3 regions of the Kitasatospora sp. NPDC022856 genome follow, and region 2 is predicted to be linked to each of the others. Evidence: riboswitches for the same ligand, from Rfam matches in the RefSeq annotation. Region 2 holds a riboswitch; each other region holds the start of a gene.

Evidence for each region. A riboswitch is a leader RNA that binds a small molecule or an ion and turns the genes downstream of it on or off. The one in region 2 is predicted to bind cobalamin.
Region 1: linked by a shared signal. The riboswitch ahead of ACZ34W_RS33045 (CoA-acylating methylmalonate-semialdehyde dehydrogenase) and the one ahead of ACZ34W_RS05710 (ribonucleoside-diphosphate reductase subunit alpha) in region 2 are both predicted to bind cobalamin.
Region 3: linked by a shared signal. The riboswitch ahead of ACZ34W_RS33070 (peptidase) and the one ahead of ACZ34W_RS05710 (ribonucleoside-diphosphate reductase subunit alpha) in region 2 are both predicted to bind cobalamin.

Annotation. Positions count from the first base shown of each region.
Region 1 covers NZ_JBVHHE010000044.1:569-12,989, reverse strand. The annotation lists gene ACZ34W_RS33045 (CoA-acylating methylmalonate-semialdehyde dehydrogenase) at 1-1,322, opposite strand, end outside; cobalamin riboswitch at 1,534-1,726, opposite strand; gene ACZ34W_RS33040 (ATP-binding protein) at 1,808-3,076, opposite strand; gene ACZ34W_RS33035 (HAD-IIB family hydrolase) at 3,747-6,008, shown strand; gene ACZ34W_RS33030 (hypothetical protein) at 6,209-6,397, opposite strand; gene ACZ34W_RS33025 (hypothetical protein) at 7,948-8,586, shown strand; gene ACZ34W_RS33020 (hypothetical protein) at 8,701-9,996, opposite strand; gene ACZ34W_RS33015 (hypothetical protein) at 10,801-11,175, shown strand; partial or broken gene ACZ34W_RS33010 (ATP-binding protein) at 11,253-12,421, opposite strand, start outside.
Region 2 covers NZ_JBVHHE010000003.1:166,800-179,932, reverse strand. The annotation lists gene ACZ34W_RS05720 (glycoside hydrolase family 26 protein) at 139-1,602, opposite strand; gene ACZ34W_RS05715 (hypothetical protein) at 1,772-3,022, opposite strand; cobalamin riboswitch at 3,406-3,532, shown strand; gene ACZ34W_RS05710 (ribonucleoside-diphosphate reductase subunit alpha) at 3,722-6,127, shown strand; gene ACZ34W_RS05705 (ribonucleotide-diphosphate reductase subunit beta) at 6,163-7,158, shown strand; gene ACZ34W_RS05700 (ferritin-like domain-containing protein) at 7,354-8,415, shown strand; gene def (peptide deformylase) at 8,466-9,107, opposite strand; gene ACZ34W_RS05690 (tetratricopeptide repeat protein) at 9,170-10,159, opposite strand; gene ACZ34W_RS05685 (HD-GYP domain-containing protein) at 10,407-11,708, opposite strand; gene ACZ34W_RS05680 (HD-GYP domain-containing protein) at 11,705-13,133, opposite strand, start outside.
Region 3 covers NZ_JBVHHE010000044.1:14,907-20,311, reverse strand. The annotation lists gene ACZ34W_RS33080 (prenyltransferase/squalene oxidase repeat-containing protein) at 1-1,276, shown strand, start outside; gene ACZ34W_RS33075 (flagellar hook-length control protein FliK) at 1,518-1,997, opposite strand; gene ACZ34W_RS33070 (peptidase) at 2,032-3,099, opposite strand; cobalamin riboswitch at 3,200-3,349, opposite strand; partial or broken gene ACZ34W_RS33065 (enoyl-CoA hydratase-related protein) at 3,545-4,040, opposite strand; gene mmsB (3-hydroxyisobutyrate dehydrogenase) at 4,037-4,924, opposite strand; gene ACZ34W_RS33055 (enoyl-CoA hydratase/isomerase family protein) at 4,921-5,405, opposite strand, start outside.

The DNA.
Region 1 (12,421 bases), on a different contig from region 2:
GGCACGTTGACCCCGACCATGCCGGTGTTCACCCGGCGGGCGAAGTCCCGGGCGGTGTCGCCGTCCCGGGTGTAGATGGCCACGCCGTTGCCGAACTCGTGCTCACTCGGCAGCCGCAGCGCCTCCTCGTAGTCAGCGGCGCGGACCACGGCCAGGACCGGGCCGAAGATCTCCTCCCGGTAGATCCGCATGCCGGGAGTGACCCAGTCGAACAGCGAGGCACCGAGGAAGTAGCCGTCCTCGTGACCGGGCAGGCGGAAGTCCCTTCCGTCCACGACGAGTTCGGCTCCCTCCTGGACCCCGAGGTCCAGGTAGTCGCGGACGCGCTCCAGGGCGTCGCGGCCGACCAGCGGACCGAAGTCGGCCGCCGGGTCGTCCGAGCGGCCGACCTTCAACGCGGCGATCCGCTCGACCAGCTTCGCCACCAGGGCGTCCGCCGTCTCGTCCCCGACCGGGACGGCGACCGAGATCGCCATGCAGCGTTCGCCGGCCGAGCCGTAGCCGGCGCCGACGAGGGCGTCGGCGGCCTGGTCGAGATCGGCATCCGGCATCACGATCATGTGGTTCTTCGCTCCGCCGAAGCACTGGGCGCGCTTGCCGTGCGCTGCCGCGGTCGCGTAGACGTGCTGGGCGATCGGGGTCGAGCCGACGAAGCCGAGCGCCTCGACCCGGGGGTCCTCCAGCAGCGTGTCCACGGCCTCCTTGTCGCCGTTGACGACGTTGAGCACGCCCGGGGGAAGCCCCGCTTCGAGGAAGAGCTCGGCCAGGCGCAGCGGCACCGAGGGGTCGCGCTCGGAGGGCTTGAGGACGAAGGCGTTGCCGCAGGCCAGCGCGGGCGCGGCCTTCCAGAGCGGGATCATCGCCGGAAAGTTGAACGGCGTGATGCCCGCGACCACGCCGAGCGGCTGGCGCATCGAGTAGACGTCGATTCCGGTGCCGGCGTTGTCGCTGAACTCGCCCTTCAGCAGGTGCGGGATCCCGGCGGCGAACTCCACGACCTCCAGGCCGCGCTGGATGTCGCCGTGGGCGTCGGCCACGGTCTTGCCGTGCTCGGCGGACAGCAGCCGGGCCAGCTCCTCCTTCTCCTGCTCGACCAGCTGCAGGAAGCGCAGCAGCACCCGCGCCCGCCGCTGCGGGTTCCAGGCGGCCCACTCGGGCTGGGCCTGCGCGGCGTCGGCGATCACCGCCTCGACCTCGGCCCGGTCGGCCAGCGGCACCCGGGCCTGAACCCGGCCGGTGTTGGGGTCGTACACGTCGCCGAAGCGCCCGGACGTCCCGGCGATGCGCTTGCCGCCGACGAAATGGGTCAGTTCACGAACCATCGTTTCCTTCTCTCATCGTGGATGGGGAGAGGAGGAATGGAGAGACCACCGCCGCCGTCCGGGCACACGGTCGTGCGCGCCTACGGCGGTCCGGCGGTTGACGTCAGCGTCGGGGGCGGAGTTGTGCCCCGACGGTCAGCACGGCAGGGCAAGGGGCAGCGAAACGGGAAAGGCGGCCCGGAGTCATGCGTGTCGTCTCCATCCTCGTGGAAAGCACGGACCACCCGCGGCCGGTATCCTGACTCCCGGATCCACGCCCGCCCCCAGGCCTTCCCGGCTGGCTGCCAGCGGCCGTCATCCACGAGGACGAACTCCCCGGTCACAGTGGCGGGACCGTGCCGGACTCACACCGGCTTCCCTGACACCGCGGACCTGGCATCGACCATATAGTTGGACGTCCTAGTAAGTCCAGAGGCCCGGGCGCCGCGGCGCGCCCTGGGAATCCCCGCCACTGCGACCGAGGGCGACCGCCGACCCGGGCCGCCTCAGGTGCGCCCGTAGCGGACCGCCTGGCCGGCGAACTCCCGGGCCATCTCCTCGGTCACGGTCGGCCGGGTGCGCCGGATGGCGTCCAGGTAGTCCTCGGTGCCGGGTTCGGTGCGTTCCCCCGTGTCGAGGGTGTGCTCGAAGACGGCCTGGGCGACCGCCATGGCGACCTGCCGGATGTCGGCGGGGGTGAAGCCGCTGCTGGCGCCGGCCAGCACAGCCGTGTCGGCCGCCGTGCCCGTCCTGGCGGTGTAGCCGGCCCAGAGGGCGTTGCGGGCCTCGTGGTCCGGCGGCCCCACCGGCAGGACGTAGTCGAACCGGCCGTGGCGCAGGAACGCCGGGTCCAGGGCGGCCACCGAGTTGGTGGCGCAGACGAGCAGCCGGCCCTCCCGGTCGCGGAACCGCACGATCGACTTGAGGAGCTCGTTGACCACGCCTACCGACGCGGGATCGGCGAGGCTGCGGGTGCCGGCGACCTCCTCGACTTCGTCGATGAAGACCAGCACGTGGTCCAGCTGCGCCATCTCCTCGAAGCGGCGGCCGAGCCCCGTGGCGAGCCCGTCCTCCGAAGCGATCCGCGAGGGGAAGAACTCTACGAACGGCCAGCCGAGCCGGCCGGCCACGGCCTTGGCGAAGGTGCTCTTGCCCGTGCCCGGCGGGCCGAACAGCACGACCGCGCGCGGCGGTTCCACCCCGTGGGCGTCCGCGAGTTCGGGATTGGCCAGCGGCAGCACCAGCCGCCGTTCGATGAGCCGCTTCTCGTCGGCCATCCCCGTGAGCTGCCCCCAGAGGCTGGCCTCGGGCACCACCGCGCCCAGCGAGGCCAGCACCGTCGTGCCCTGGCCAGTCACCGCCTGCGGTTTCTCGAAGTAGGTGAGCCCCCGGTGAGGACGGAACCCGGAGTTGCCCAGCGCCGCGGCGCCGGTCTCCTCCTCGGGCAGCAGGGCCGCGACGACTCGCGCCCCGGCATCCTGCAGTCGGTGCTCCAGCGCGGACAGCAGCGCCGTCCCCAGCCCGAGGTTCCGCCAGGCGGGGTGCAGCGCGATCCGCAGCACCCAGGCCCGGTCCCCGTCCACCCGGCCCACCGCCGTGCCCACCAGACGCCCGTCGGCCACCGCGACGACGCTCGGATTCTGCGCCTGCAGCGCGGCGACGAGCTCGGAGAGCCGGAAGACGGCGGGTCGGTCCGTGGTGGCGCTCTCACCGTCGAGCCGCACCACCGCTTCGAGATCGTCGGGAGTGAATTCCCGAACGTGCCACACCGCCATACCGAGCCTCGAACGCCACGATTCCGGGGCTTCCATCATCGTCCCTCCACCGCCCACCCGCTCGCCCGGAGGGCGGCACCGCGGGTGCGATCCGTCGGCCAAGGGGCCCTGGCGCCCCTCGGTCGCCTCGGTCGTTCCAGGCCGCTCAGGATCACGTCCAGCGCGAACTCGAACTTTCCGGGAGTCGGGGGCGCTTGCGGCCGCTCGACCGCTACCAGGCTCTGGAACGTCACCGACGGCAAAGGCACCGTGTACACGTTCGACTCGCCCACCACGGCGGGTCTCGCCGCCAGTACCGACTTGGGCACCCTCAAAGCGTCGAAATTCCTTTCACCTGCCCGGGCGGCAACTCCACCGGAAGCGGACGGGTCACGTGGTCTGATCCCGGCACCACCCCCTCCGACTTCCCCATCACCGGCGGGGGCGGTACGCCCCGACGGCGTGACCGTCCTGCCCCTGTCCGGCAGTGTGGCGGCCGGCCGTCAGGCGCCCGGCGCACAGATCGGCGCCTGGCGCACCACCGAGCCCCACGCCGTGCGTCACCACCGTTTCACGCCCGATTCACTCGGTGCCCGGCTCGTGTTAGCGTCCGATGATCCTGATCCGAGCTGCGTCCAGGCCCGTCGGCCGGAGCGCAGCTCCATGGGGCGATCGGCGAGGGGGCACCACCATGGCAGCACCGGAGACGAATCGGCGGACGGCGGAGCAGCGGACCGGGTGGGCTGCCGGGCGGACGATCACCGCACCACCCCGAGCAGGACGTTCGGCGAGGGTCCTGGTCACCGATCTGGACGGCACGCTGCTCGGCGGCGACCGGGCCGACCGCCGCCGGCTGCACGATGCCCTGGCCCGGCACCCGGAGGTGACCGTGGTCTTCGCGACCGGCCGCGGGCTCTCCTCAGTACGCGAGGTGCTGCGGGAGCCGCTGGTGCCCAGACCGCGCTGGATCATCGCCGATGTCGGGGCGAGCGTCATCGACGGCACCGACCAGAGCCCGGTCGCGGACCTGCAGCACCGACTGCGCAGCGGCTGGCCCGGGGCCGAACGCGTAAGGGCCGCGCTGCGGCGCTTCCCGGCGCTGGTCTACCAGCACGGCGTGGCTCAGGACGGCCGCTGCTCGTTCCACCTGCGCCCGGACCAGCTGACCCCGGAACTCACCGAGACCGTCCGAGCGCTGGGCTGCGGCTGGCTCTACTCGGCGGACCGCTACTTCGACGTGCTCCCGCGCGGTGCGAGCAAGGGCGGCGCGCTGGCGGCGCTGGCCGCCCAGCAGAACTGGCCGATGAGTTCCGTCCTGGTCGCCGGTGACTCCCTCAACGACCTGTCGCTGTACGGGCTCGGCGCGCACGGTGTGATCGTCGGCAATGCCGAACCCGCCCTGCGCGCCGCCGTCCCCGACGACCGAGCCGTCCACCGGCCCGACCGGCCCGGCGCCGCCGGCATCCTGGCTGCCCTGCAAGAGCTCGGCTGGATCGAGCGCGACTACCCACTCGTGGTCGGCTACCACCGCCCGCCCGTCCGCCTGACACCCGGCGGATGGCGCCCGCCGGCGAGCCCGAACGGCATCCTGCCCACCCTGCGCAGCCTGTTCGCCGCCAACCCCCAGGCGATCTGGGCCACCGCCGCCGTTCTCGGACCGCACGCCCGTGCCGGCCGCCTGGACGGGCACGACACCGGTCTGCCGCTCTCCTTCGTCCCGCTGACTCCCGCCGAGTGGGCCGCCTACTTCCACCGAGCGTGCAAGGAGACGCTCTGGCCGGTGCTGATGTCGCAGCCCCGGCGGCTGCGCTTCGACCCGGAGACCTGGACCGGTTACCGCGAGGTGAACGCCCGCTTCGCCGACCACATCGCCGCCCGCGCGGCACCGGGCGCCACCGTATGGCTGCACGACTACAACCTGTGGCTCGTCCCCGGGCTGCTCCGCCCGGTCCGCCCCGACCTGCGGATCGGCCTGTTCCACCACACCCCGTTTCCCGCGCCCGAGGTCTTCGCGGTCCTGCCCACCGCCGCCGAGATCCGCGCCTCGCTGAGTCACCTGGACTGGGCCGGCTTCCACACCGAGACCTTCGCCGAACACTTCCGCCGGACCCTCGTCGCAAGCCCGGGCGCGGCCCGCGTCGACGTTCCGCGCATCGGCGTCCACCCGCTCGGCATCGACCGCGAGGCCATCGCCTCGGCGGCCCGGGCCAGCGTCCGTACCCGTTCCCCGGCCCGAACGAAGGCCCCTACCGACCCTCCCCGTGCCGGCTCGGCCGACGGGCCGCTCGTGCTCTCCGTCGAACGGCTCGACTACGCCAAGGCCCCCGTGCAGAAGGTCGATGCCGTCGCGGCCCTGCTCGCCCGGCGTCCCGAGCTGCGGGGACGACTGCGGTTCCGGCTGGTCTGCCCGCCTCCCGAGCCCGGCATCACCTCGTACGACGTGACCCGGCAAGTGCTGGAGAGCCGCATTGCTGAGGTCAACCAAGCCTGGAGCAAGAGGAGTTGGAAGCCCATCGAGTATCTTCCGCGCAGCCTGCCCTTCACCGAGGTGATCGACCACTACCTCGACGCCGACGTGCTCTGGGTGACCTCCCTGCAGGACGGGATGAACCTGACCGCGAAGGAGTTCATCGCGTCCCAGCGGGCTGTCGGCCGCTCCGGGGTGCTGGTGCTCTCCCGCCACGCGGGAGCAGCCGCCCAACTCGGAGCCGCCGCGCTGCTCACCGACCCCCACTCACCCGAGGACCTGGCGGACACCCTGCACCGGGCGCTGACCCTCGGGTCCGACGAGCGCCGTCGGCGATTGGAACGCCTCGCCGACCTGCTCGGCGACGACCATCCCGCCGTCTGGGCCGCTGGTATCACCGCTGCCATCCGCGGCGACGACTCCCCGGATGCCTCCCGTGATGCCTCCCGGGAGGGCTCCGACGCCATGTCGGTCGCCGAGCGGTGACGGCGCGCGGAGCCCGCCGTCGGCGCTCGTGCGCCGGAACCGGCGGCGCAGGCTGGTGGAAGGGCCCCACCGGTGTGACGTCGCCACGTCCCACCCGCATGCGTGTGCGGTGTTCACGACCTGCGACGGGCCGCCCGGGCTGGCCCCGCCCACCGGTCGGCCGTCTACCGCATCGTGCAGGAGACGTTCGGCCGGCGGTACTACGCGAAGGACGGCCGCCGGCCGAAGGGGCGGCGCCGCAGGCGGGTGGCGGTCGTGGCGTCGTCACGCTTCGCCATCCCGGCCAGCCGGTCCGCCTGGTGACCGGTCAGCCGGGGCGGTGGGCCCGAGCCGTTGTCGGCGGTGTGGAGCGGGATCAGGGCGGTGACGAGTGCCAAGTAGTCGCTCATTCCAGGGTTCCCTTCGGTCTTCATCCTCTGACCTCAAGGGTGACGTACCGTCATGACGATAGTTTTGCAGGCGTGTCTCGTCCTGGTGGCCGTGGGGTGGACGTCGGGCCCTGGATGTTGCCGGGGGCCGCGCGAGTGTTACGGCGCGACGGAGGAGGCTGGAACGTCGACGAAGCAGGCAGGCGGCACGGCCGTGCGGATCCGCACTGACGTGACCCGGCGGGACGACCTGCGGGCTTTGGTCGGGCCGACCGGTGAGTGGAACGCGACGACGCGGCTGTCGACGAGCAGGTCCGACATGCCGCCCTGCTCCACCAACCTCGCCGGAGGGCAGCGGTCACCTTCCCCGGTCGTAGCCGGACACCACCCCTGCCCCGTCCGGCGCCGCATCACCGACGTCACCGCCGGCCAGGTGGCACCGTCGGTTCTGTCGGGTCAGTGGCCTGCGGCACGATGCGGGGCATGTGACGGCCCATGGTGGCCGGGCATCGTCTCTGCCTTGAGCGGATGACGCTGCGTGCGACGACGTCGCGGCGCCGCTGGAGCCAGCGGCCGGATGTCGGTGCCGACGGCCGTCGCTTCCGCGCCGCAGCCGGTTGGCGATCCGGTCCGCCCGCTCGGAGCGGACACCCTCTCAGGCACCCGGGGTGATGAGGGGGTTGTGGCGCAAAGAGGCCGCCCCCGCATCTCTGCGGAAACGGCCCACGCCCTGCATAGAAGCTGAGCTGAACAACAGGATTTGTACCTGCACCCCCGACGCCCAAGCGATCCCGCTATCCCCCGACCGAGAGGCCGGGGCGAGATTTCGCGATCACGAGCCGCAGAATCAGGGCTCCTGTTTCTCTGATCTGCATCTGCACCTCCTCGTGATCGTCCTGCCGGTAAGTCCTCCGGCGCTGTCCAGGTTACTCCGGGAAGGCGCGAATTGGGGCAATTCGGATGCACGAAGGCCCCGAATACCGTCGCGCCAGTTCACCAGCGCGGCTGTCGGCCGATCGAGCCGCCAGGGCAGGCACCGGCCGTGCGGCCGAACGGCCCACGGGCATCCGGACGAGCCGTTCCCTGGAGCGAGCCCGTTGCTCTGCGCGGTGCTCTGCCGGTGGTGGGCCGCAACGCGGGCCGGAGCCGCGGCCGATGCTTACAAGTCGGTCTGGCTCGGGTGTCGCGGGGCGCGGGGTGAGAGCCAGGGCGATGCTCAGACGACAGCACGCCAGTGCGGTGTGGAGCTCGCGCGGCCGCGTCGGGCAAGCCGGGAGCGCCGGCCATGAGGGGGCTCGTTGGTGGGATGGAGGTGCCCGGGCGGAATCGGCACAGGAGAACCGCACGGCCGCGGCGGACCGGTCGGAGGCTTCGGCGAGCGGCTGCCGGGCCAGCTGTCGACCGTGTTCAACGGCACCCCGCGTCGGCGCACCGGTCCGCAACGGCTGCAGGGTTGGCTCTTTCGGATGGCGCAAGGGTATGTCGGTCGGAACCTCCGATTGGCGTGTTCACACCCGTGCCACTCTGGGATTTCCAGTGAGGATGTCTCCGAACGAGAGGGAATCGGTGCCATGAGGAGAATCGCGCGCGGGCTGGCGGTACTCGGGGTGGTCGCGGCGACGGTTGCGCCTGTGCCAGCGCAGGCGCAGGCGCAGATCCGGCTGTTCCATCCTGCGGAGCTCGGAATCCGGTTCAACCCCGATGGCGTTCCCGGCCAGTGCGGCGGAAGGACGGGTGATCAATGGGTCGAGGAAAGAACCTGGACCGACGCCATCCGTTTCGATACCGACAGTCGTCCGGGCGGCTGCCAGCTGGCGTTCGGCGTTTACGACCCCGACAGCGACCTGGAGGGCGTGTCTCTCGCTTACGACCTCCGCTCCACCCCCGGCGGGGACCCGGCACAGTGCGGCAACCAGGGCACATTCAGGATGCCGATCACCAGGGATGCCCGAACCTTCGGTCCCGCCGTCCGGATCGACACCGACAGTCGTCCGGGCGGCTGCAACCTCACCTTCGCCGTGCCGCAGATCAAGCAGACGTACGTCGCCCTCGACATCCAGTACGACCCGGACGGCGACCCCGCCCAGTGCCACAACACCGGGCGCAGCTGGGCCGAAACCGACCGTGGCCCGGTGACGATCGGCATCGACACCGACGACCGTCCCGGAGGGTGTCGGCTCCAACTCCGGCTCAGGGTAGGAACGGGCTGACCGCAAAGAGGCCGCCCAGGCGGCCGTCACCTACCAGTACGTGTTCTGCGACAACCTCCCGCTTCCCCGCGCGGCAGGAAGGAAGTGCCCGGGTGACGGCGACTGTGAGAACGATCAGAAGGGCAGCCGCAGGGCGAGGGTCTCCATCGAACCTGGTCGGCGTCGCACAGGTGGCCTGCATGGCCTCCTGCGGCAGCGCGTCCCCCGAACGAGAGGAATCACCGATGAGACAGGGCGGCACGTCCTGTCGGCCGTCCGATTGTGAAGCTCCCTGAGCTGCGGCCTAGGTCGGCGAGCGTGAGAGACCTCAACTGCGCATGACCTTGGGGGGCCGCGGCCGCCGGCTACGGCCTCGACCTGACCCGCGTCGTACTCGCCGACCATCCCGGCGAGCACCACGCCGAGGTGATCACCGCGCTCGCCGCCGCCTGCCCCGTCGTCATCGCCACCGCCCCCACCGGCCTCCAGCCTCGCGCCCTCGAACGTCTCGCCGCCCAAGGCGTGGAGCAGGGTGGCGCGTTGGTCGAGTGGCTCCAGGTACTGGCGGGCGAGGGCGATCTCCTCGCCGGCCCGCTGTGGGTCGGCGAACGCGGTGACCAGGGCCAGGCGGCTCTGCGCGATGGCCCGCTCACCGGGCGCGTCGTGCTGCTCGGCCTCGGCCCGTCCGTCCCGCAGGGCCTGGGCGGCCGCGGTGAAGTCGCCCTGCGGCCACAGGATGTCGCCTCGGACGCGGTGGCGGCGGCTCTTCCACGTCAGCGTGGAGGCGGCGGCCAGCGCGGCGGGGAAGTCGCCGTGGACGGGGGCGAGGTTGGCGATGCCGCGCTGTGCCTGCGGGGCGAGGCGTCCGCCTTGGGCGGCGACGTGGTGCATGCCTTCGAGGGCGGCGGTGGTGCGGCCGAGGTCTTTGTCGGCCCTGGCCCGGTAGTAGCGGGCCAGCTGGGCCAGCTCGTCGGTGTGCAGGCCGCTGTCCAGGACGGTGGTCAGGCGGTGGGCGGTGTGGGCGCGGTGTTCGTGCTGGTGGTGGCTGATGGCGGTCAGCAGGTCGGCCAGGGCGTCGGCGGGTGTGTCCGCGGCTCGGCCGTCGCCCTGCGCGGGCGGGGCGATGGGCTCCCACACGGAGTTGTCGACGTAGGCGAACGCGGCGTCCGTCGGCCAGGACAGGTCGTTCAGGTGGTGGTCGCGGGCGAGGCGCAGGCCTTGGCGCAGGCACGCGACGAGCCAGGCCCGGCCGGGCGCGGGGGAGTGGTCCCGCCACTGCTCGCCGAGTGCGGCCAGGGCCCGCTGGGCGGCCTGGTGCCAGTCGGTGGGGGTCCACCGGTCGGCCGCCTGGGTTTCGTCGGTGCGCAACGCGGTGCGGATGGCACCGTGCAGGTGATAGGGCCACGCCGCGTAGGGGTCTTCGCTGATCATGGGGCGTTCGACGAGGCGGCGGGCGGTGGCCTGGTGGGTGAGGCCGGCGGCCTGGGTGGCCCGGTCGAGGTCGAAGGCGGTCGCTGCCGGTGGAGGCGGACCAGGAGAGGTCGATGCGGATGGGCGGCAGCCGCTCGCCCACGCAGACGTTTGTGCCCCACTGCTGTGGCCGCTGACCGCCGGCGGCGAGGGAGGCTTCGAGCTTGCGCAGCAGGGTGGACTTCCCGACGCCGCCGACGCCGTGGAAGGTGATCACGTTGGTGCGGGGCGTCTCCAGATCCTCGACATCGAAGGTGGGCGAAGCGATGGTGCGCAGGTGTTCCTCGACGGCGGTGGCCACCAGGGACCACTTCGCTCTCGGTTGGTGAACGCCTCGTCCGCGTCGACGGGTCGTTGGAGCTGAACGACGCGCGAAGGTCGGCCACGAAAGTCCCCCAGAACATGTCATCTGAGGCCGATTTAGGTGATGGGCCAGGTCAAGGAGCAGGATCGAACGGAAATGGGCCGCGAACGGGCCACTGGCCGGCCTGTCCGGGCGGTCGGCGGTGACGTCCCGGCCGAGACCGTTCGAAGCCCTCGAGGTGGTTCGCCGTGCACACTCCCCCGTCCCCAGGTCGATCGGGGTCGCGCCGACGGCGGTGTGACTTTCCGTGGGAGGTGCGCGGAGCCGGCTGGACTCGTCGCTCGGTGAGCTACGCCGCCGGGATTTCGGTAGTCGGCTACGTGGATCCCTCGATGTGGCCGGCCCGTCGCGGGGGGAGCGTGGGAGGGCAAGCCTGCGTTGCCCCCGGATCCCATTGGCAGGTGAACGACATGCTGATGCGCCGACCACGCGACATCCGTCCCCCGCGGACCGCGCTTTACCTCCGGTGCTACCCGTTCGACGTCACCGGGATGGAGTGCCAGCGCCGTGCGCTGGAGTGCCTCGCTCAGCGGCATGGCCTGCCCGAGCCGTTCGCCTACCTGGACAACGGACGCCGGTCCGGGGGCCGGCTGCCTCGGCTGGAGTGTCTCGTGCGGGCCATCGAGCAGGGCTGGATCGACCAGGTGCTGATTCCCGGCCCGTTCGTGTTCGCGCTGGACGACCGCGAGGCCGAGGCTGTGGCACTGCGGCTGCGGCGGCTCGGTTGCCGCTTGGTCGAGCTGCCCGTTGGCGGGGGCGCGCCCCCGGTGGCGTAGGTGCGCCGGGCCGGTCCGCGGCCGGGACACGGTCCGATCCCGGAAGACGGGCCGGTTGTGCCCGCCGTGGCCCGGTGCTACGCGTGCGGCGGGTGGTCCGGCCGTGTGGGGCGTGCGGGGCGGGGGGTGTCGGCGGCGAGGTTCTGTTCGGTGATCAGGAGGGCGGCCTGGGTGCGGGAGGTGCAGCCGAGTTTGGTGAGGATGTTGGAGACGTGGGTTTCGGCGGTGCGCTGGGCGATCACCAGGCGGTCGGCGATCTCCTTGTTGGACAGTCCCTCGGCCAGCAGGCCCGCGACCTGTGCCTCCCGGCGGGTGAGCTGTGAGGCGGGCCGGTCCGGTTCGGCGGTGGTCGGCGGCGGGGTCTGGGGCTCGCCGAGGGCGTAGGCGACGGCCTCGTCCGGGGTGAGTTCGAGCCCGCTCTGGTAGGCGTGAGTGAAGGCCGGCTGGCCCAGGGCTTGCTTCGCGGCCCGGAGCAGGTCGCCCCGGTCGTGGCCGCCGGCCGACTGGTTGCTCTTGACGATGTCCTCGTAGTCGATGAAGCTGTCGATGTTGAGCCCGAGCGGCTTCAGGAACGCGTTGCTGGCGCCGAACAGGCGCGCGCCGCGTTCGTGGTCACCGGATGTCACCGCGCACCAGGCGAGGGCGTCCGTTGTGGCGCAGAGGCCCAGCAGGTCGCGGAACGGATGTTTGAGCCGGACGGCCTCCTTGAGCTGTCCTTCCGCGTCCCCGTCCGGCCCCTGGTGCGCGGCGGCGAACATCCCCATGGCGTAGAGCGTCCATGACTGGATCCACTGGTCCCCGTGCTCGCGGCAGGCGGCGAGGCAGTCCCCGCCGACGGTGCGGACCACGTCACCGAGGTTCCCCATCGCCGCCGCGATGGTGAGCTGCATCTGGGCGTGGCGCAGGTGCGGGTTGGCGTCGCCGAGGGCGCGTTCCAGCTCGATGCCCTCGTGGAGGAGGAGAAACCCACGGGCCGGATCGTCTCCGAGGAGTTGCGTGAATCCCGACAGGCAGGTGGCGTGGGCGAGGCGGGCCGGATCGTCCAGGTCGGCGGCCAGCCGGCGGGACTCGTCCAGCATGGCGATGGACTGGCGGACGGCGGGCCCGCCCGGATCTCCGGCGGAGATCTTGATCATGCTGGCGGCCCAGAGGGCGTCGGCCCGCTGTGGGCCGGGTTCCGGGCAGGCGGCCAGGGCCCGGTCGAGCCAGAGCATGCCTTCCCGGTGTGGGCCGGCCATGGTCCAGT
Region 2 (13,133 bases):
CCGCCCCTGCCGGGCGCACCCGGCTTCAACCCGTTCGATTCCGGGCCACAGGATGCCACACGCGCGAACGGACCAGGAATTCCCCCGGTTCAGGAGGGTGCGGACGTGTTGTCGATCTCACGGACGAGGCCGGCCGGTTCACCGGACGTGCAGACCGCTCCAGTCGACGTCCGCGCCGAACGGGCCGGAGCCGCCGGTGAGCGCCAGGCCGTTGCCGTAGGTGGCCTTGACGTCGGCGTTGGAGTTGCGGGGCTGGTCCGGGGTCAGGTTGTCCGCCGTCAGCGACTGCCCCCAGACCGTCCAGATCGTCCACGGGGTCCGCCGCAGGGTGTCCGGCTGGCGGGAGTTGACCGGCACGGCGAAGGACTCGGCCAGGATCCGCGGCTTGCCGTAGCCGGCCAGGCCGTCGTAGTAGCGCTTGGTCCACACCTCGCCGGTGCCGATCGGGTGCGCCGGGCTGCCGCTGTAGTCGTCCACCCCGACCACGTCGACGTACCGCGCGCCCGGGTAGTAGTCCCACGGATCGACGCCCGGGGCGCCGTCCCAGGAGACCGGCGTCCAGGCGAACAGCAGGTTGTGCAGGCCCCTGGTCTCCACCAGGTAGTGGTAGGTGATCCGCCAGAGCGCCTGGTAGTCGGCGGGTTTGCGGCCCGACCACCAGAAGCCGCGGGCGCAGTCGGCCGCGTTCATCTCGTGGTACGGCCGCAGCAGCACCGGCACGTCGTGGGCCGCCAGGTACTCCAGGTGGTCCGCCAGGAAGGAGAGGTCCGTCAGCAGCGCGCGGTACTCGGGGGTGTCGCCGGCGCTGTCGACGACCCGGCCGAACCAGCCCGGGTCCTTCGCGCCGGGCGAGGCCGAGCAGAGCACCCGGTCGAAGGACTTCACGTCCGAGCCCGGGTACGGCTCGTGGAAGGACATCCCGACCAGTCCGGCCGGGCCGCCGCCGTTGTCGGGCAGCTCGGTGCTGGTGCCGTCGCAGTTCTTCCGGGTGCCCGACGCCCCGTAGCTGCCGTCGTCCGGGCGCGGGTGGCCGGACCAGACGGCGGTCATCAGGTCGACGGCGTCGTCGGTGTACTGCCAGCCGACCGCGCAGGCCGGCCAGCGGCCCGCCGAGTAGGAGCGCGGGTTGCCGACGCCCCAGCCGTTCTGGCCGTAGCCGGGGCCGAGGTCGGTCTCGACGAAGCCGGGCAGCCGGCCGGTGATGTCGGCGGCCTTCTTGTAGTAGTAGCCGACCGGCTTGGTCCCCCGGTAGTCCCCGTAGTCGGGGTTGTAGAGCTCGTTGTGCGCCTCGACGTGCTGGCCGATCACCGTCCCGCCGGAGCGGCCGGCGCGGGCCGCGCTCTCCAGGTCGGCGAGGAGTTGCTGGACGGCCCGCGCGTTGGGCGAGGCCTGCGGGTCGCGGGCCAGCAGCTCGCGGCCGACCTCCGGCGCCAGGGTGCGCCCGGCGCCGCCCAGGGTGAGCGTGCTGCGGGCGGGCGCGTCCCGGCGGTCGCCGTCGGCCCGGCCGTCCTGGCCGACCAGCACCACCGCGCCGGCGGCGAGCAGCGCGCCGGCCGCGGCCAGCACGGCCGGTTTGGCACGCAGCGCGCGGGGCAGGGCCACGGACACTCCTCCGGATGCTCACCGGCACCGGCCTGCGCCGTCACAACCGGAACACGTGTACGACTGACAGGCGGTGAGCCTGCCACATCCCCCGGGGCCGGGGCGAGCGGACCCGCCGGGCGCGAACCGGGGCGGGCCCGGCCGGAACCGGGCCGAACCGGGCGGACCGTCAGCCCGCCGGGGTGGCGGCCGGTGCGCCGCCCGCCGCCTTGGTGCGCTGGAGGAGCTGGTTCTTCACGTGCTCGTCGAAGCCCGCGGCGGCCGCGGTCGCGGCGGCGTCCGCGGTGTTGCCGCCCTTGGCGGAGCCCTCGACGGTGAAGAAGCCGTACCGGCCCAGGGTGCCCTTGGTGTTGGTGCAGCCGGGGGTGGTGCAGAACGCCGGCGAGCCGGGGGCCGCGGCGCCCTTGAGGTGGCCGACGTAGTTCTTCACCGCGGTCTCGGCCTGCTGCTTGTGGTCGAAGACCGCGACGCCGACCGTCACCGCGCTGTCGCCGGAGACGTAGGTGGCCCGGAGCACCTGGCGGCAGCCCTGGTCACCGAGGACCTTGCCGAGGCCGCCGACCGTGGAGTTGCCGTCCCAGCAGGGCGAGTCGAGCGAGACCACGGTGCGGTTCCAGGTGGCGCCGTTGACCGTCACGGTGAGCGCCGAGAAGAGCGCCGCCGCGTCCTGCGGAGCCGGGTCGGTGGTCGCCTCCCAGAGCGGCTTCGACGGGTCCTCGGGCGTGGCGCTCGGGGTGGCCGTCGGGGACGCCTTGCCGGACGCCGTGGGCGCCGGCGGCTGGGTGGCCGCCGTGGCGGCGCCGGTGGGATCCGCGACCGGCTTCTTGTCGTCGCCCTTGTTCAGGAACAGCAGGCCGCCGGCGACCAGGCCGCCGACCACCAGGAGGGCGACCACGCCGCCGATGATCCGCGTCCGGCCCTTGCGCTTGGCCTCCGCCTCGTTCCGGTCCGCGAGGGCGGCCCAGTCCGGCTCGGCGTGCTGCGGCACGGGCTGGGGGTGCTGGGGCTGCGGCTGCCACTGGTGCTGCGGCGGCTGCGGCTGGACATGCTGCTGGTGCACCGGGGGCTGGGGCTGCGGCTGCACCGGCGCCGGCTGCTGCGGGACCGGCTGCGGCACGGGCGGCTGGACCTGCTGCGGCGGCTGCGGCTGCGGCACGGACGGCACCGGCGGCTGGACCGGCTGCGGCGCGGGCACCGGCGGCCCGTACGAGGCGGGCGGCGGACCGAACCCGCCCGGGGCCGGCGGCACCGGCTGCGGCGCGCCGGGGTACGGCGCGGGCGGCGGGCCCTGCGGCGGCTGTCCGGGCGTGCCCGGCTGCTGGTTCTGCGCGCCACCCGGCCCGGCGGGAGGGGGCGGCTGCTGCCCCGGCGAGCCGGGTCGGCCGCTCCACTCCCCGGGCGTGCCCGTTCCGTCGCTCATGCGCCCCCCTCACTGCCTTCGGCGGCCGCTCCGCGAATCACGTCGGTGTCGACGACCCGCTGGCTCCGCTCCCTCATGAGCCGAGATCGTAGGGCATGCCCCTGACGGCGGGCCTGCCCGGTGGCCGATCCGTTTCCGAATCCGAACACCGGCCGGGCCCCGGGCAGTCCCGGTGACGCCCTGCGCCGTGGTCCGCGAAGGCCCTGGAACGACCCTGCGGCGGCTCCCGGCGCCGGCCCCCGCGGCGGGCGGCCGGGGGCCGGCCGCAGCCCCGGAACGGCCCCGGAACAGCCCGGGAAAGGCCTCTCACCGGTACCACCTGCGATCACGTCGACACGCGACGCCGCACAACATGTGGGGTCGCATCGAGCGGACACCACTAGATGTATGCTCATCCCTGCTGTCGACGCAGGGGAACCCGGTGCGAGTCCGGGACTGCCCCGCAGCGGTGTGCGGGCGGCTCCGACAGAGCCCGCGAGTCCGAATACCTGCCGACGGCGTGCCGCCTGGCCTCCCCGCAGAGGCCTTTCGCACCAGCACCACTTCCGGGCCTCGCGGGCGGGCCGGGGATGCCACCGTCGCGCGCCGCCTCCGGGCCGGCGCGCCGTGCTCCCCTGCCCCGAACGGTCCGGCCCGAGCCACCGCCGACGCCGATCGCCGCCAGGAGAGAGCGCCTTGACCACCGCTGCCTCAGTCACCCTGCCCGCCCAGGGTTCCAGCTCCGCCCCCGTCGACCCGACGGTGTCCGACCCCGGTGGCGCACTGCTCCGGCTGCTGACCGACCGCAGCGCCGACCTCCCCCAGGTGGACCCCGGCCATGTCGCCGCCGCCGCGCTGCGCGGCCGCCACGCCGGCTCGGACTTCGCCGAGCTGCGCGGGCTGGCCGTGGACGCCGCAGCGTCGATGATCGCCGAGGACCCGCAGTACTCGAAGCTCGCCGCGCGACTGCTCGCGCTGGAGATCGTCGACGAGGCGGTGAGCCAGGGTTCGGTCACCTTCTCGGACTCGATCGCGGTCGGCCACGCCGAGGGCCTGATCGGCGACTCCACCGCCGACTTCGTCGCCAAGCACGCCACCGCCCTGAACGCGCTGATCGACCCCGAGGGCGACGGCCGCTTCGAGTACTTCGGCCTGCGCACCGTCCAGTCCCGGTACCTGCTGCGCCACCCGATCACCCGCAAGGTCGTCGAGACCCCGCAGCAGTTCCTGCTCCGCGTCGCCTGTGGTCTGGCGGTCGGCGACAACGAGCAGTCGGTGCGCGAGGTCTCCGAGCTGTACGGCCTGATGAGCCGGCTGGAGTACCTGACCTCCTCGCCGACGCTCTTCAACTCCGGCACCAAGCACCCGCAGATGTCGAGCTGCTACCTGCTGGACTCGCCGCTGGACAACCTGGACTCGATCTACTCCCGGTACGCCCAGATCGCCCGTCTCTCCAAGCACGCCGGCGGCATCGGCCTGTCCTACTCGCGGATCCGCTCGCGCGGCAGCCTGATCCGGGGCACAAACGGCAAGTCCAACGGCATCGTCCCGTTCCTGCGCACCCTCGACTCCTCGGTCGCCGCGGTCAACCAGGGCGGCCGCCGCAAGGGCGCGGCCTGCGTCTACCTGGAGACCTGGCACGCGGACATCGAGGAGTTCCTGGAGCTGCGCGACAACACCGGTGAGGAGGCGCGCCGCACCCACAACCTCAACCTGGCGCACTGGATCCCGGACGAGTTCATGCGCCGCGTCAACGCGAACGCCGACTGGTCGCTGTTCTCCCCCGCCGACGTGCCCGAGCTGGTCGACCTCTGGGGCGCCGAGTTCGACGAGGCGTACCTGAAGGCCGAGCAGGCCGGCAAGGCCGTCCGCACCATCCCGGCGCAGACCCTCTACTCCCGGATGATGCGCACCCTGGCGCAGACCGGCAACGGCTGGATGACCTTCAAGGACGCCTCCAACCGCGCCGCCAACCAGACCGCGCTGCCCGGCCGCACGGTGCACAGCTCCAACCTCTGCACCGAGATCCTGGAGGTCACGGACGACTCCGAGACCGCCGTCTGCAACCTCGGCTCGGTCAACCTCGGCGCCCACGTCGCCCCCGGTGCCACCGCCGCCGACCTGCTGAACGCGATGGACTGGGACCGCCTGGACGCCACCGTCCGCACCGCCGTCACCTTCCTCGACCGCGTGGTGGACATCAACTTCTACCCGACCCCCGAGGCCGGCGCGTCCAACTCGCGCTGGCGCCCGGTCGGCCTCGGCGTGATGGGCCTCCAGGACGTCTTCTTCCAGCTCCGCCTGGACTTCGACTCCGCCGAGGCGAAGGCCCTCTCCACCCTCATCGCCGAGCGCATCATGCTCACCGCGTACGAGCGTTCCGCCGACCTGGCCGAGCGGCTGGGCCGCCACGAGGCCTACGGCGAGACCCGCGCCGCCCGCGGCGAGCTGCACATCGACCACTTCGGTTCGGCCGCGCCGCAGTGGGCCGGCCGCTGGGAGGCGCTGCGCGCCCGGATCGCCGAGACCGGTCTGCGCAACTCGCTGCTGCTCGCCATCGCCCCCACCGCCACGATCGCCTCGATCGCCGGTGTGTACGAGTGCATCGAGCCGCAGGTCTCCAACCTGTTCAAGCGCGAGACCCTCTCCGGCGAGTTCCTCCAGGTCAACCCGTACCTGGTGCGCGAGCTGAAGGAGCTCGGCGTCTGGGACCAGCAGACCCGGGACGCGCTGCGCGACGCCAACGGCTCCGTCCAGGACCTCAACTGGCTGCCCGCCGAGGTCCGTTCGCTGTACCGCACGGCCTGGGAGCTGCCCCAGCGCGCGCTGATCGACCTGGCCGCCGCCCGGATGCCGTACATCGACCAGAGCCAGTCGCTGAACCTCTTCATGGCGGCGCCCACCATCGGCAAGCTGAGCTCGATGTACGCGTACGCGTGGAAGGTCGGTCTGAAGACCACCTACTACCTGCGGTCGCGGCCCGCCACCCGGATCGCCCAGGCCGCCTCGGGCACCGCCCGCGCCGCCGCGCCGGTGCCGGTGGCGTCCCCGACCCTCAGCCCGGAGGAGGAGGCCGCGCTGGCCTGCTCCCTGGAGAACCCCGAGTCCTGCGAGGCCTGCCAGTGAGCACCACCCCCGAAGCCCGTCCCGACCGCGAGAAGATGCTGCTCGACCCCGGCTTCGAGCTGACCCTGCGGCCGATGCGGTACCCGTCGTTCTACGACCGCTACCGGGACGCGATCAAGAACACCTGGACCGTCGAGGAGGTGGACCTGCACTCCGACGTCGCCGACCTCGCCAAGCTGAGCGACGGCGAGCGGCACATGATCGGCCGGCTGGTCGCCTTCTTCGCCACCGGTGACTCGATCGTCTCCAACAACGTGGTGCTGAGCCTCTACAAGCACATCAACTCCCCCGAGGCCCGGCTCTACCTGTCCCGGCAGCTGTTCGAGGAGGCCGTGCACGTCCAGTTCTACCTGACGCTGCTCGACACCTACCTGCCCGATCCCGAGGACCGCAACGCGGCCTTCGCCGCGGTGGAGAACATCCCCTCCATCCACCAGAAGGCCCAGTTCTGCTTCAAGTACATGAACGCGGTCGACCACATCGACTCGCTGCGGAGCAAGGACGACCGCCGCGCGTTCCTCCTCAACCTGATCTGCTTCGCGGCCTGCGTCGAGGGCCTGTTCTTCTACGGCGCCTTCGCGTACGTGTACTGGTTCCGCAGCCGCGGCCTGCTGCACGGCCTCGCCACCGGCACCAACTGGGTGTTCCGGGACGAGTCCATGCACATGGACTTCGCGATGTCGGTGGTGGACACCGTCCGCGAGGAGGAGCCCGACCTCTTCGACGAGAAGATGGCCCAGCAGGTCACCGAGATGCTGGAGGAGGCCGTCGAGGCCGAGCTCCAGTTCGCCCGTGACCTCTGCGGCGAGGGCCTGCCGGGCATGAACACCGAGTCCATGCGCGAGTACCTGCAGGCGGTGGCCGACCAGCGGCTCGCCCGCCTCGGCCTGCCGATCCGCTACGGCTCCACCAACCCCTTCGGGTTCATGGAGCTGCAGAACGTCCAGGAGCTGACCAACTTCTTCGAGCGCCGGGTCTCCGCGTACCAGGTCGCCGTCGAGGGCTCGGTCTCCTTCGACGACGACTTCTAGGCCCGCCCGGCCCGCCCGGTCCCGCTCCTCCGGGTGCCCGGCCAACAGCCGCCGCCCCGCCCGGTGTTCGCACCGGGCGGGGCGGCGTCGTTCGCTCGTCCGAATGAAACCGCCGGGCCCCACCGGAACGGCACGCATACGGACGGTGCCGTCCCCCGCTACGGTCCGGCCACAGCCGAACGAAAGGGGCCCACCGTGCCGACCGGAATCCTCGACTACCGGAGCGACGCCATCGTCCAGCTCATGAGCATGGCGGAGGAGGACTGGACGGAGCAGGAACTCAAGGACGCGCTCCAGCGGGCGATCATGCTGGAGCTGTCCACCATCCCGCCCTACGCCACCGCGCTCTGGTCGATCACCGACCCCGACAACTCCAAGCCGGTGCGCCACACCATCCGCGAGATCGTCTTCGACGAGATGTCGCACTTCGGCCTGGTCTGCAACATGCTCACCAGCATCGGCGGCACGGTCGTCCTCACCGACCCGCTCACCGTCCCCAAGTACCCCGGTGAGCTCCCCGGCGGCGTCAACCCCGGCCTGGAGGTCTACCTGAGCGGGCTGACCCGCGAGTCGGCGGGCCTGTTCGCCGACATCGAGAAGCCCGAGCACCCGCTCGCCTTCGCCGCCGACGGCAACACCATCGGCGCCTTCTACCAGCGGATCGCGAACGTCTTCCCCACCTTCGCCCACCTGCTCACCGGGCAGCGGCAGGTGAGCTTCCCGCTCGGGTCGAGCCACGGCGCCGGCAACGACATCGTCCCGATGAACACCATCGACGACGTGCTGGCCGCCATCCACGTCATCCAGTCGCAGGGGGAGGGCACGGACGCCTCGCCGGAGAACCCCTTCCCCGGTGCCCCGGGCGAACTCGCCCACTACTACGCCTTCAAGGAGATCGCCGAGGGCCGCAAGCTCGTCCTCGACGAGGGGACGAAGAAGTACGGGTTCACCGGCCCGGAGGTCCCGCTGCCGGACACCTCCCCGGTCGCCCGGGTCCCCCTGGGCGGCTGGGCCAACAGCCCCGGCAACGAGCCCGACCAGCCCACCGCCACCCTCCTGGCGACCTTCAACCAGCACTACAGCGACATGCTGTACGCCCTCGAAGGCGCCTGGGGCGACGCCGGCCCCGACTCGATCGGCCCGGCGATCGGGCAGATGGGCCAGATGCGCCGGACCGCCCAGCAGATCAACGGCGTCAAGCTGCCCGCCGCCCCCCGCTTCACCTACGGCCCGGAGTGGCTGTTCGTGCCGCGGTAGGCACCCGCGCGGAAGGGCCGGTGCGCGCGCACCGGCCCTTCCGTGACACGTCAGCCGTTCGACACCGTCGCGTACCGCGGCGTGCCCTCGGCCATCTGCCGCAGCGCGTCCTTGCGGTCCCGCTTCGACAGCTTGTCGATGTAGAGGAACCCGTACAGGTGGTCGGTCTCGTGCTGCAGGCAGCGGGCGAAGAAGCCGGTGCCCTCGACCCGGATCGGGTTGCCGTCCTTGTCCTGGCCGGTCACCGCGGCGTAGTCCGGCCGGGGCAGCTCGGCGTACGCGGTCGGCACCGACAGGCAGCCCTCGTTGCCGTCGTCCAGCACCCGCTTGCTGCCGGCCGGCAGCTCCTCCAGGACGGGGTTGATGACGTGGCCGATGTGGCGCACACCCTCGTCGTCCGGGCAGTCGTAGACGAACACCTTGAGGTCCACGCCGATCTGGTTGGCCGCCAGGCCCACGCCCTCGGCCGCGTACATCGACTGGAACATGTCGTCGATCAGCCCCGACAGCTCGCCGTCGAAGGCCGTCACGGTCTTGACCTCCCGGTGCAGCACCGGGTTGCCGTAGACGGTGATCGGACGCGCGGTGCCCTTCGAGAGGTCCGGCTCCTCGCCGACCACCTTCACCGGCTGGGCCTCACCCTGCGCGGGCTCGTGGTCGTGGTCGTGCTGGTGGTCGTGCTGGTCCGCCATCGCTGTGTGTCTTCCGCTTCCCTGGATCGTCTGGCCGTACCGACCAAGGGTAAGCGGACCGCTCAGCAGACCTCTTCGAGATCCCGGTACGCGCGGGTACCGGGGGCCGCCGCCACCCAGCGGTCCAGCAGCGTACGCACCAGCAGCGCCGGAGCCGCGATCCCGCACTCCCGCTCCACCAGCCAGGACATCCCGCCGGCGCCCTGGCTCAGATGGCTCAGGTGCCCCGGGTGGGCCGCGTCCCCGTCGTCGTGCGGGTCGTGGTGCGCGGTGTGCCCGTCGTCGGAGGCCATCCGGCTCTCCGAACACGCCCGGCAGAGCAGCCGCACCGACGACGTCCAGTCCTCCGCCGCGTACCCCGCGTCCGCGACCAGCCGCTCCAGGGCGTCCCGGTCCGCCGCGGTGGCGGCCTGCAGCAGCACCACGTAGGTCGGCACCGGGGAGGGCGCCCACAGCTCGATCTCGTCGAACACCGGGTACGCCACCCCGTCGGTCACCCGCTCACCGTGCGGGGCGCCGTCGTGCAGCACCACCTCGCCCCAGCGGCGGCCCGACGAGGGCAGCGGGATGGACAGCACCTCGATGCGCGCCGGATCCAACCGGCGCCCCCAGACCACCTCGGACTCGCCGTCCGGCGACAGCCGCACCGGCGTCGTCCCCAGGTCCAGGCTGACCGGGCCGTCCGGGTGGGCCCCGGCCCCGCCCGGCAGCCGCAGCCCGTACGCCTGCCAGGCCCGCCGCGCCAGCGGCCAGTCCTGCAGCGCCGTCGCCGTGATCCCCAGGTTCCACCAGTCGGGGGCGCCCTGCTCGCGGTCCAACAGCGCCACCGCCCGCAGCCCGGCCGCCCGCGCCTGCTCCCAGTCCCGCCGGAACTTGTGCAGCAGCGCGAGGTTGAACCAGGAGTCCGACAGCCACGGCTCCAGATCGGCCGCCATCACCAGCAGGGCGCCCGCGTCCTCGTAGCGGCCGTCGCCGATCAGCGTGAAAGCCCGATCGGTCGTCTGCCGCCAGGTGGCGGACGGCCGGTGCCGTGCCCGGTGGAAGATCCTCACGTTCGTCCCTGCCGTCGTCGTCCGCTCAAGTCCCGTGTCCGCTCCCGCTGCCACGGGCCCGGTGCCCCGGGTCGGTGTTCCACGCTACGACCGCATCCAACCACGCCCGCCGTCGCCCGCGCTCCCCGCAGCCGGGGTTCCGGCCGCTCCCGGCCCCACCCCTACCCAGCCTGCCCGCCCCGACGCCCCGCCTCAACCCCAACCCCTGAACAGCGCCCGCCGCCCCCACCAGCCGCGCGCCCCTCCCCTACCCCCGCACCCTCACCAGCGCGTCCACGACCCGTCCGTCGTAGATCCGGCCCCGCCCCAGCCGCAGCACCTCCAGCACCTCCAGCCGCCCCACCACCTCCTCCACCCCGCGCCCGCGCGCCGCCGTCAGCAGGTCGTCGTGCGCGTTCGCCACCCGGATGATCCGGGCCGCCAGCGGCACCGCCCGCTCGTCCGGGTCGGCCCGCCCGGGCCAGGGATCGGCCAGCCGGGCGACCTGCTCGGCGACCTGCCGCGGCACCCCCGTCCGCCGGATCACCTCGCTGCCCAGCCGGGCGATCCGCTGCTGCTCCTCCTCCGGGAGCAGCGCCGTCGCCCCGTCCGGCACCGGCTCGACCAGCGACAGCTGCCCGATGTCGTGCATCAGCGCCGCGTACTCCAGCAGGGCGAGCTCGCGGGTGCTCAGCCCCAGCTCGCGGCCGACCGCGCACGCCGTGTCGGCGACCCGGCGGGCGTGGCCGTACGGGGTGTAGCCGGCCACCTCGGTGGCCTTGGCCAGGCTGGCGATGGTCTGCCCGGTGGTGGCCCGGACGGCGGCGGCCCGCCGGAACGACACCTGCGCCAGCAGCAGGGGCGCGCAGAACAGCGGAAGCGCCCAGAGCCCGACCTCGCCCGCCGCCAGGCTGACCAGCATTCCGGTGGCGGCGATCGCCGAGCCGATCCCGAACAGCGACCGCAGCTCGTCCTCCAGCGCCGCCGGGAACCGCAGCCCGCTCCGGGCCCGCCGCAGCACCGCCGCCAGGGTGGCGTCGCAGAGCGCGGCCAGCGCAGCCACCACCGTGAGGAACACCCCGTAGGCGGGGCCGTCCGCCGAGAACCGGTCGACCACTCCGCTGTTGTAGAGGGGCTGGAAGATCGCGGCCGCGAACCCGGCCCCGAGCAGCCGCAGGGCGGCGCCGTCGAGCCGGGCCCGGTCCCGCCACGGCGCCCGCCGCGGCCGCCGGGCCCCGCGGGGCAGCGCCACCGCCGGGAGCAGCGCCAGCAGCAGCCCCGCGCCGGTCACCGCGACCGCCTGGAGCACGCCGTGCGCGGTGGGCAGCCCGCGCAGCGGCCCCAGCAGGGCGTACGCCAGCGCACCGGCGGCGCCGATCGGTGCCTGCTCGCGATCGCCCGGAAGAGTGATCCGGACGCACTCGCCGAGCGCGATCAGCACGGTGAACGCCAGCGCCACCCCGGGCTCGGCCATCCCGCGCACCGCCACCGCGCCGAACGAGAACGCCAGCAGCACGACGGCCGCGGCGTGCACCGCGGCCACCCCGCCGGCCGGCGGGCGGGCGCTCACGACGGTCCGGCCGTCGGCACGGTGCCGCCCTGGGCGGGCACCCGGCCCGGGCCCGGCCGCACCGGTTCGGGCACGCCCAGCGGGATGTCGGGCACCGCCCGGATGCAGTCGTCGTCGGGGGGCAGCACCGGCTGCCAGTCGTGCACGGCGAGCGCGTCGACCAGCGCCCGCACCATCACCGGGTCGAACTGGCTGCCCGAGCAGCGCTCCAGCTCGGCCACCGCCTCGGTGACCGGCCGGCCGCGCCGGTAGGACCGGGTGGAGGTCATCGAGTCGAAGGCGTCGGCGACCGAGATGATCCGGGCGAATTCGGGGATCTGCTCGCCCGCCAGCCCGCTCGGGTAGCCCCGGCCGTCCATCCGCTCGTGGTGGTGCAGGATCCCGGCGTGCGCCTCGCCGAGGAAGACGATGCCGCGCACCAGCTCGTAGCCGTGCACCGGGTGCACCTCGACGGCCCGCCGCTCGGCCTCGTCGAGGGGACCGTTCCTGCGCAGCAGCTCGGTGGCCACGCCGAGCTTGCCGACGTCGTGCAGGATGCCCGCGAACCGCAGGGTACGCAGCCGCTCGGCCTCCATGCCCAGCTGACCGGCGATCAGCACCGCGGCCTTGCCGACGCGTTCGCTGTGCCCCCGGGTGTAGGAGTCCTTGATCTCCACGGCCTGCACCAGCGCCTGGACGGTGGCCTGGTGGGCGTCCCGCTCGCGGTGGCCCTGGGCGAACACCCAGGCCGAGATGGAGAGCGGCAGCAGGGCCAGCAGCGCCGCGAAGGCCCCGTACGGGCCCTGCCAGAGCACCGCGACCATCAGCCCGCCGGCCGCGTGCACCAGCACCGGCAGCCCGAACGCGGCGACCGGACCGAGCAGCAGGACACTCGCCCGCCGGCCCTCGGCCAGCACCAGCATGCCGCCCACCAGCACCCCGTTGGCCAGGCAGAACGCGGCCAGCGCGGCGGCCCCGGGGAGCAGCGCGGCCGGGAAGCGGGAGCCGAGCAGCAGCTGCGGTCCGGCGAGCAGGTGGAAGACCGCCGAGGCGGCGAAGGCGGAGAGGGCGAGCTGGGCGCCGTTCCACACCTGGCGCCGGCGGCAGTCCGGCTCGGTGTCGCCGAACAGCGCGATCGGCACCGCGACCAGGGCGGCGGCGGCCGGGGCGAGCATCAGCACCCCGGCGAACAGCACCGGGAAGAAGGCGTTGGCCAGGGGCCGGGCCGGTGGCCGGGAAGGCAGCGGCGGCCGGCCCAGCAGGGCCCGGAGCAGCCGTCGGCAGGGGGTGGGCTGGCCCTGCGCCAGCGATTCCCAGCAGCCGTGCAGAAAGGCCAGCAGGCCGACCTTGGGCCAGTCCACCGGAGCGCCGAGCCAGCGTGGCACGGCGGCCGGGACGGGCCCCGGCAGCAGGGGCAGCAGGCAGCAGAGCGCCGCCACCGGGACG
Region 3 (5,405 bases), on a different contig from region 2:
CACCTACCTGAGGTCCCTTCAGGCCGCCGACGGCAGCTACGTCACCGGCGGCGGACTCTCGAACGAGTGGGCCTTCAGCGCACTGGCGGCCGCCGGCACGGCCGCCGCGGACGTCACCCCCGGCGGCGACCCCACCAAGAACGCCCGCCTGGTCTACCGCAACCAGCTCGCCGCCCCCGGCTGGCCGAGCGCCTCGCCGGTCGTCACCGACTACGAGCGCGGCATCCTCAACGCCTACGCCGCCGGCATCGACCCCGCCCGGGTCGGCCCGGGCCGCAACCTCCTCGCCGACCTTGCCGCCTACTGGCAGGCCGCCGAACCCGGCTACTACGGCCCGTCCGCCAACTTCAACGGCACCGTCTTCGGTCTGCTCGCCCTGGCGGGCGCCAAGACCCAGGCGGGCACCCGGCGCGCCCCGCGGGCACTGCTGAACGCCTCCGGCGCCGTGGTGCGCGCCAACCAGCACAACGACGGCGGCTGGAACTACAGCAAGGCCGCCGGCGACCCGACCGCGCTCGCGCAGGGCAGCGACATCGACATGACCGGCGCCGCCATGGCCTCGCTGTGCACCGCCGGCGTGCCTAACACCGATCCCGCGATCGTCGCCGCCAAGAACTTCCTCAAGGGCAAGCTCGCCTCCTCCGGCGCCTTCAACGCCATGTTCGGTGTGAACACCGACTCCAACGGCTGGGCCGTGTCCGGCCTCAACGCCTGCGGCATCAACCCCCAGGGAACCGATTTCACCAGCGGCACCGGCAAGACCCCGGTCGACTTCCTCATCGCCCAGCAGTTCAAGCCCGGCGGCGGCTTCAAGTACCTGCCCACCGACACCACTCCGTCCCCGTACGCCTCCGTCGACGGTCTGCGCGCCGTCGCCGGCGCCGGGTTCACCGCCGCCCCGCCCGCCCCGACCGCCGCCGGCGAGCCGACGTGGGCCGCCGCCACCGGCTTCACCGCCGGCACCGCGGCGAAGCTCACCCTGGTCGTCGACGACGGTACCGGCGCCCTCAAGGTCTGTGCCGTCACCCTCGCTCCGACCGCGACCACCGCGACCCTCGGTGACGTCCTCGACGCGGCGGCCACCGCTGTCCCCAGCGGCTGCGTCACCGCCGTCACCCCGTCCTCCGGCGGCGGAACCGTCACCGCGCTCAACGGCACCGCCAACAGCGGCTCCTCCACCTGGAAGGTCAGCCTGGACGGCACCACCGCCACCGCCGCGACCCGGGCCACCACCGTCCACCTCGGCGACGCCGTGTCGCTGAGCTACGGCAGCTGAGCTACGGCAGCTGACCGCACGGGCCCGGCCGACCGCCGGTCGTTCCGCTTCGGTACCGGACGAATCACTGCGGCCCGGGGCTCCGCGCCCGGGCCGCACAACAGGGGCTGCTGAACGGGATCGGTGGGCTGTTCGCCCGTCACCTCCTCCGACGACGGCAAGCGTCCCACGACGGATGAGCCCTGGGCGCCGGCGCCCAGGGCTCATCCGTCGCGGAGGACGGGCGCCGGCCTGCTCACGTTCAGGGCGCCGTGATGCCCGGCTGGGTGCCGGCGCCGAAGGACCAGCCCTCGACGTCGCCAGGGGCCGGGTTGTAGTTGCCGGCGCCCAGGCTGCTGTAGGACCAGGGGCCGCCGTGCTGGGCGTGCCAGTACGACCAGTAGGCGCTGCCGGTCGGGTTGGTGCAGGTGGCGGGCAGTGCGTTGATCTTGCAGACGAAGCCCGGGAAGCGGGGGTGGAAGGCGTACGAGAACCCGGCGCCGGTGAGCGCGGCGAGCCCGCTGGCGGGGTCGCCGGGGGCGCAGCCGGTCTCGATGCCGCCGCCGACGGCGGTGAAGTCGACCACGACGGTGACGCCGGTGGTTCCGTTGCAGGCCGCCGCCTGGGCCTGCGGGGCCTGGGCGGCGGAGACGCCGAGCAGGCCGGCGGTGAGGGCCGCCGCGGCGGCGATCGACCCGAGCATCCGGCGGACGGGGCGGGACGGGGTGAGGGTATCGGTCATCGGAACTCTCCTCGTGGGATCAGGGTTCGGCGTCTCAGCGGGTGGCCGGGGCCGGGCAGGCGAGGGTGGGGGCGCCGGGGCGGGACCCGGCGGCGGAGAGGGTGGCCAGCGGGGTGCCCGCCAGGCCGAGGACGGCCTGCGCGGTGGCCCGGGCGCCGTTGCCCGCGGTGAAGCCCGACGCGTCGTAGGCGACCGCGCCGCGCACCGCCGGGTCGGCGGAGCAGCCCTGCTGGAACTTCACCAGCCGGCTCCAGCCCTTGAGGCCGGCACCGAGGCGCCCACCGGAGAGCAGTGCCTGGGTGGCCAGGCCGGTGGTGTTGGCGTTGGAGGCGGTCGCCCCGGCGGCCGCGAAGCCGCCGTCGGCGTTCTGGTGCGTGGTCAGCCAGCCGAGGCCCGCGTTCGCCTCGGCGTTGCGGCCGTTGACGGCGAGCGCCTGGACGGCGAGGGCGGTGGCGTCGGCGTCACTGGTGCAGGTGGGCTGGCCGAAGGCGGACGGGTAACCGCCGTCCGCGCACTGGCTGTTCGCCAGGAAGTCGACGGCCGCGGCGGGAGCGTCGCCGGGGGTGCGGTGCAGGGCGATCAGGGCGAGGGACTGGCCGAAGGCGTTGCTGTAGTCGCCCCACTGCGACCGGTCGGAGAACCGTCCTTCGGCGGTCTGCAGCGAGCGCAGCCGGGCTGGCAGGTCGACGCCCCCGAAGGATGCCGGGTTCCCACCGCGCACCTCGACGGCGAGCAGCAGCTTCGCGGTGGCGCCCGCGTAGGCCTCGGTGGCGCCGTCGCCGAGGTAGCCGGAGATGATCTCGGGCTTCGCCAGCCAGGCGGTGGCCTTCGCGGCGGCCTCGTCGGAGCTGTGCGAGGCGGCGAAGGCCAGCACGGCATCGACGGTCAGACCCTGGTCGGGGTAGGCGGTGCCGTTGAAGACGGACTCGAAGTGGTCGCCGTCCACGAGCTGGCGGGCCAGCCAGCCGCCAGCGGCGGCGTCGGGACGAACGGTCCGGGAGGACGTCGTTTCGGCGTGGGCGGCGGTGGCCACCGGGAGCGCGGTGGCGAGCGCCAGGGCGGGTATCGCGAGCAGACCGAGGGTGCGGCGGAGCGTGGGCATGAGTGCCTTTCCGGGCCTGGACGCAGGGGCCCGGAGGACGCCGGGCAGCACGCCGGGCAGCCCTCGGAGCTCCGGCCCGCAGACCACGACGGGAGGAGGGGACGACACATCCCCGCCGACGGGTACTCGGGCTCGCCGCCGACATGCCGTCGGCGGCCTACCGTTGCGGGTCAGCGCCGGATTCGGACCGGACTTCCCCCGTCGACGGAGTCACAACGTGACGGCTCATCATGGCGAAACGGAAAAGATCGGGTCAAGGGATCGTGCGTCACATCACGCAGGCACCAGCGGGTTCCGCCGGCACACTACGCCTGGCCGACGGGACCGCAGCGGACCGGGCCCGCGAGCGCGAGGGCTGGATCACGGACACCTACCTGCTCCGGCGGTCCGAGAGCTGACGGGCGGTGCGCCGCCCCGGACGAGGGGCGGCGCACCGCGGGCGCCGTCAGCGGTTGCGGAACTCCGGCGGGCGCTTCTCCGAGAAAGCCGCCATGCCCTCCTTCTGATCAGCCGTCGCGAAGACGGCGTGGAAGAGGCGGCGTTCGAAGCGGACGCCCTCGGCGAGGGTCGTCTCGTACGACCGGTTGACGTCCTCCTTGAGCATGATCGCCGCCGGGGTGGACATCGCCGCGGCGGTCTCGGCGGTGGCCAGGGCCTCGGCCGGCAGCCGGTCGGCGGGGACGATGCGGGAGACCAGTCCGGCCCGCTCCGCCTCCTCGGCGCCCATCATCCGGCCGGTCAGACAGAGGCCGCGAAGGCCTTCTCCGAGTCGGTGACCACCAGGCAGCCGATGTCCGGGTCCCGGTCGAACTCCGTCGCCGCGGAGACGACTTCGCTCATCAGGAGCGTGTTGAGCGCGTTGAGCGCCTTCGGCCGGTCGAGCGTGATCAGCCCACCCGGCCCCTGCGCTCGACCAGGATCGTCTCGTAGGTCTCGGTCATTTGCCGCCCTCCCTCAAAGTGGTGATGATCGCCGAGAAGTCCAGGCCCGCACCCTCGTCCGCCGCGAAGTCCGCGTACAACTGCGCCGCTCTGCGACCGAGCTCGGTCGGCAGGCCCGCTGCGTCGGCGGCCCCGGCGGCCAGTCCGAGGTCCTTGGCCATCAGCGCGGCGGCGAACCCGGCCGCGTACTCGCGGTTCGCCGGACTGGCCGGCACCGGCCCGGGGACCGGACAGTTACTGGTGAGCGCCCAGCACTGGCCGGAGGCCGTCGAGGCGACGTCGAACAGCGCCTGGTGGCTGAGCCCCAGACTCTCCCCGAGCACGAACGCCTCGCTGACCGCGATCATCGAGATGCCGAGGATCATGTTGTTGCAGATCTTCGCCGCCTGCCCCGCACCGGGCGCGCCGCAGTGCACCACCTTGCGGCCCATCGCCTCCAGAACCGGGCGGGCGCTCTCGAAGTGCTCCTTCTCCGCGCCGACCATGAAGGTGAGGCTCGCGGCCGTCGCGCCGACCACCCCGCCGGAGACCGGCGAGTCCACCGCGCGGTGCCCGGCGTCCACCGCGAGATCGTGCACCGCCCTGGCATCCGCGACGTCGATCGTCGAGCAGTCGACGAAGAGCGTTCCCGGGCCGGCGGCGGGCAGCAGCTCCGCGTAGGCGGCCAGGACGTGGCGGCCGGCCGGCAGCATGCTGATGACGACGTCGGCCTCGCGTACGGCCTCGGCCGCGGACCGCGCAGGGCGGATGCCCACCTCCTCGGCGTGCCGCAAGGCCTCCGGCACCAGGTCGTAGCCGGTCACCCGGTGCCCGGCCTTGACCAGGTTGGCGGCCATCGGGCCGCCCATGTTGCCCAGTCCGATGAATCCGATGCTGTGGCTCACCAGCGCTCCAGGGGTGTGGTGGCGGCGAGGCCGAGCTCGTGCTCGCCGAGCGGGGCGAAGTAGCGGGCCACGGCAGCGGGTTCGACGGCGCTCAGCGTGTCCGGGCTCCACTGCGGCGAACGGTCCTTGTCGATCACCTGGGCCCGGATGCCCTCCGCGAGGTCCCGCGTGGCGAGCGCCGCGCAGGAGCTGCGGTACTCCTGGTCCAGCACCGCTTCCAGCGGGCCCAGCGCCCGGGCCCGGCGCAGCGCCGCCAGCGTGGCCTTCACGGCGGTGGGCGAGTTGGCGGTGATCCGGTCCACGGCCTTCTTCGCCTCGGGTTCGCCGCTGTCCCGCAGCCGGTCGAGGATCTCCTCGACGGTCCCGGCCGCGTAGCAGCCGTCGATCCACGCACGCTGCCCCTCCAGCCGGCCCGGCGGTGCGGGTTCGACGTGCCGTTCGAGGGCGTCGTGCACGGGCAGCTCGGCCAGGTCGTCGAGTA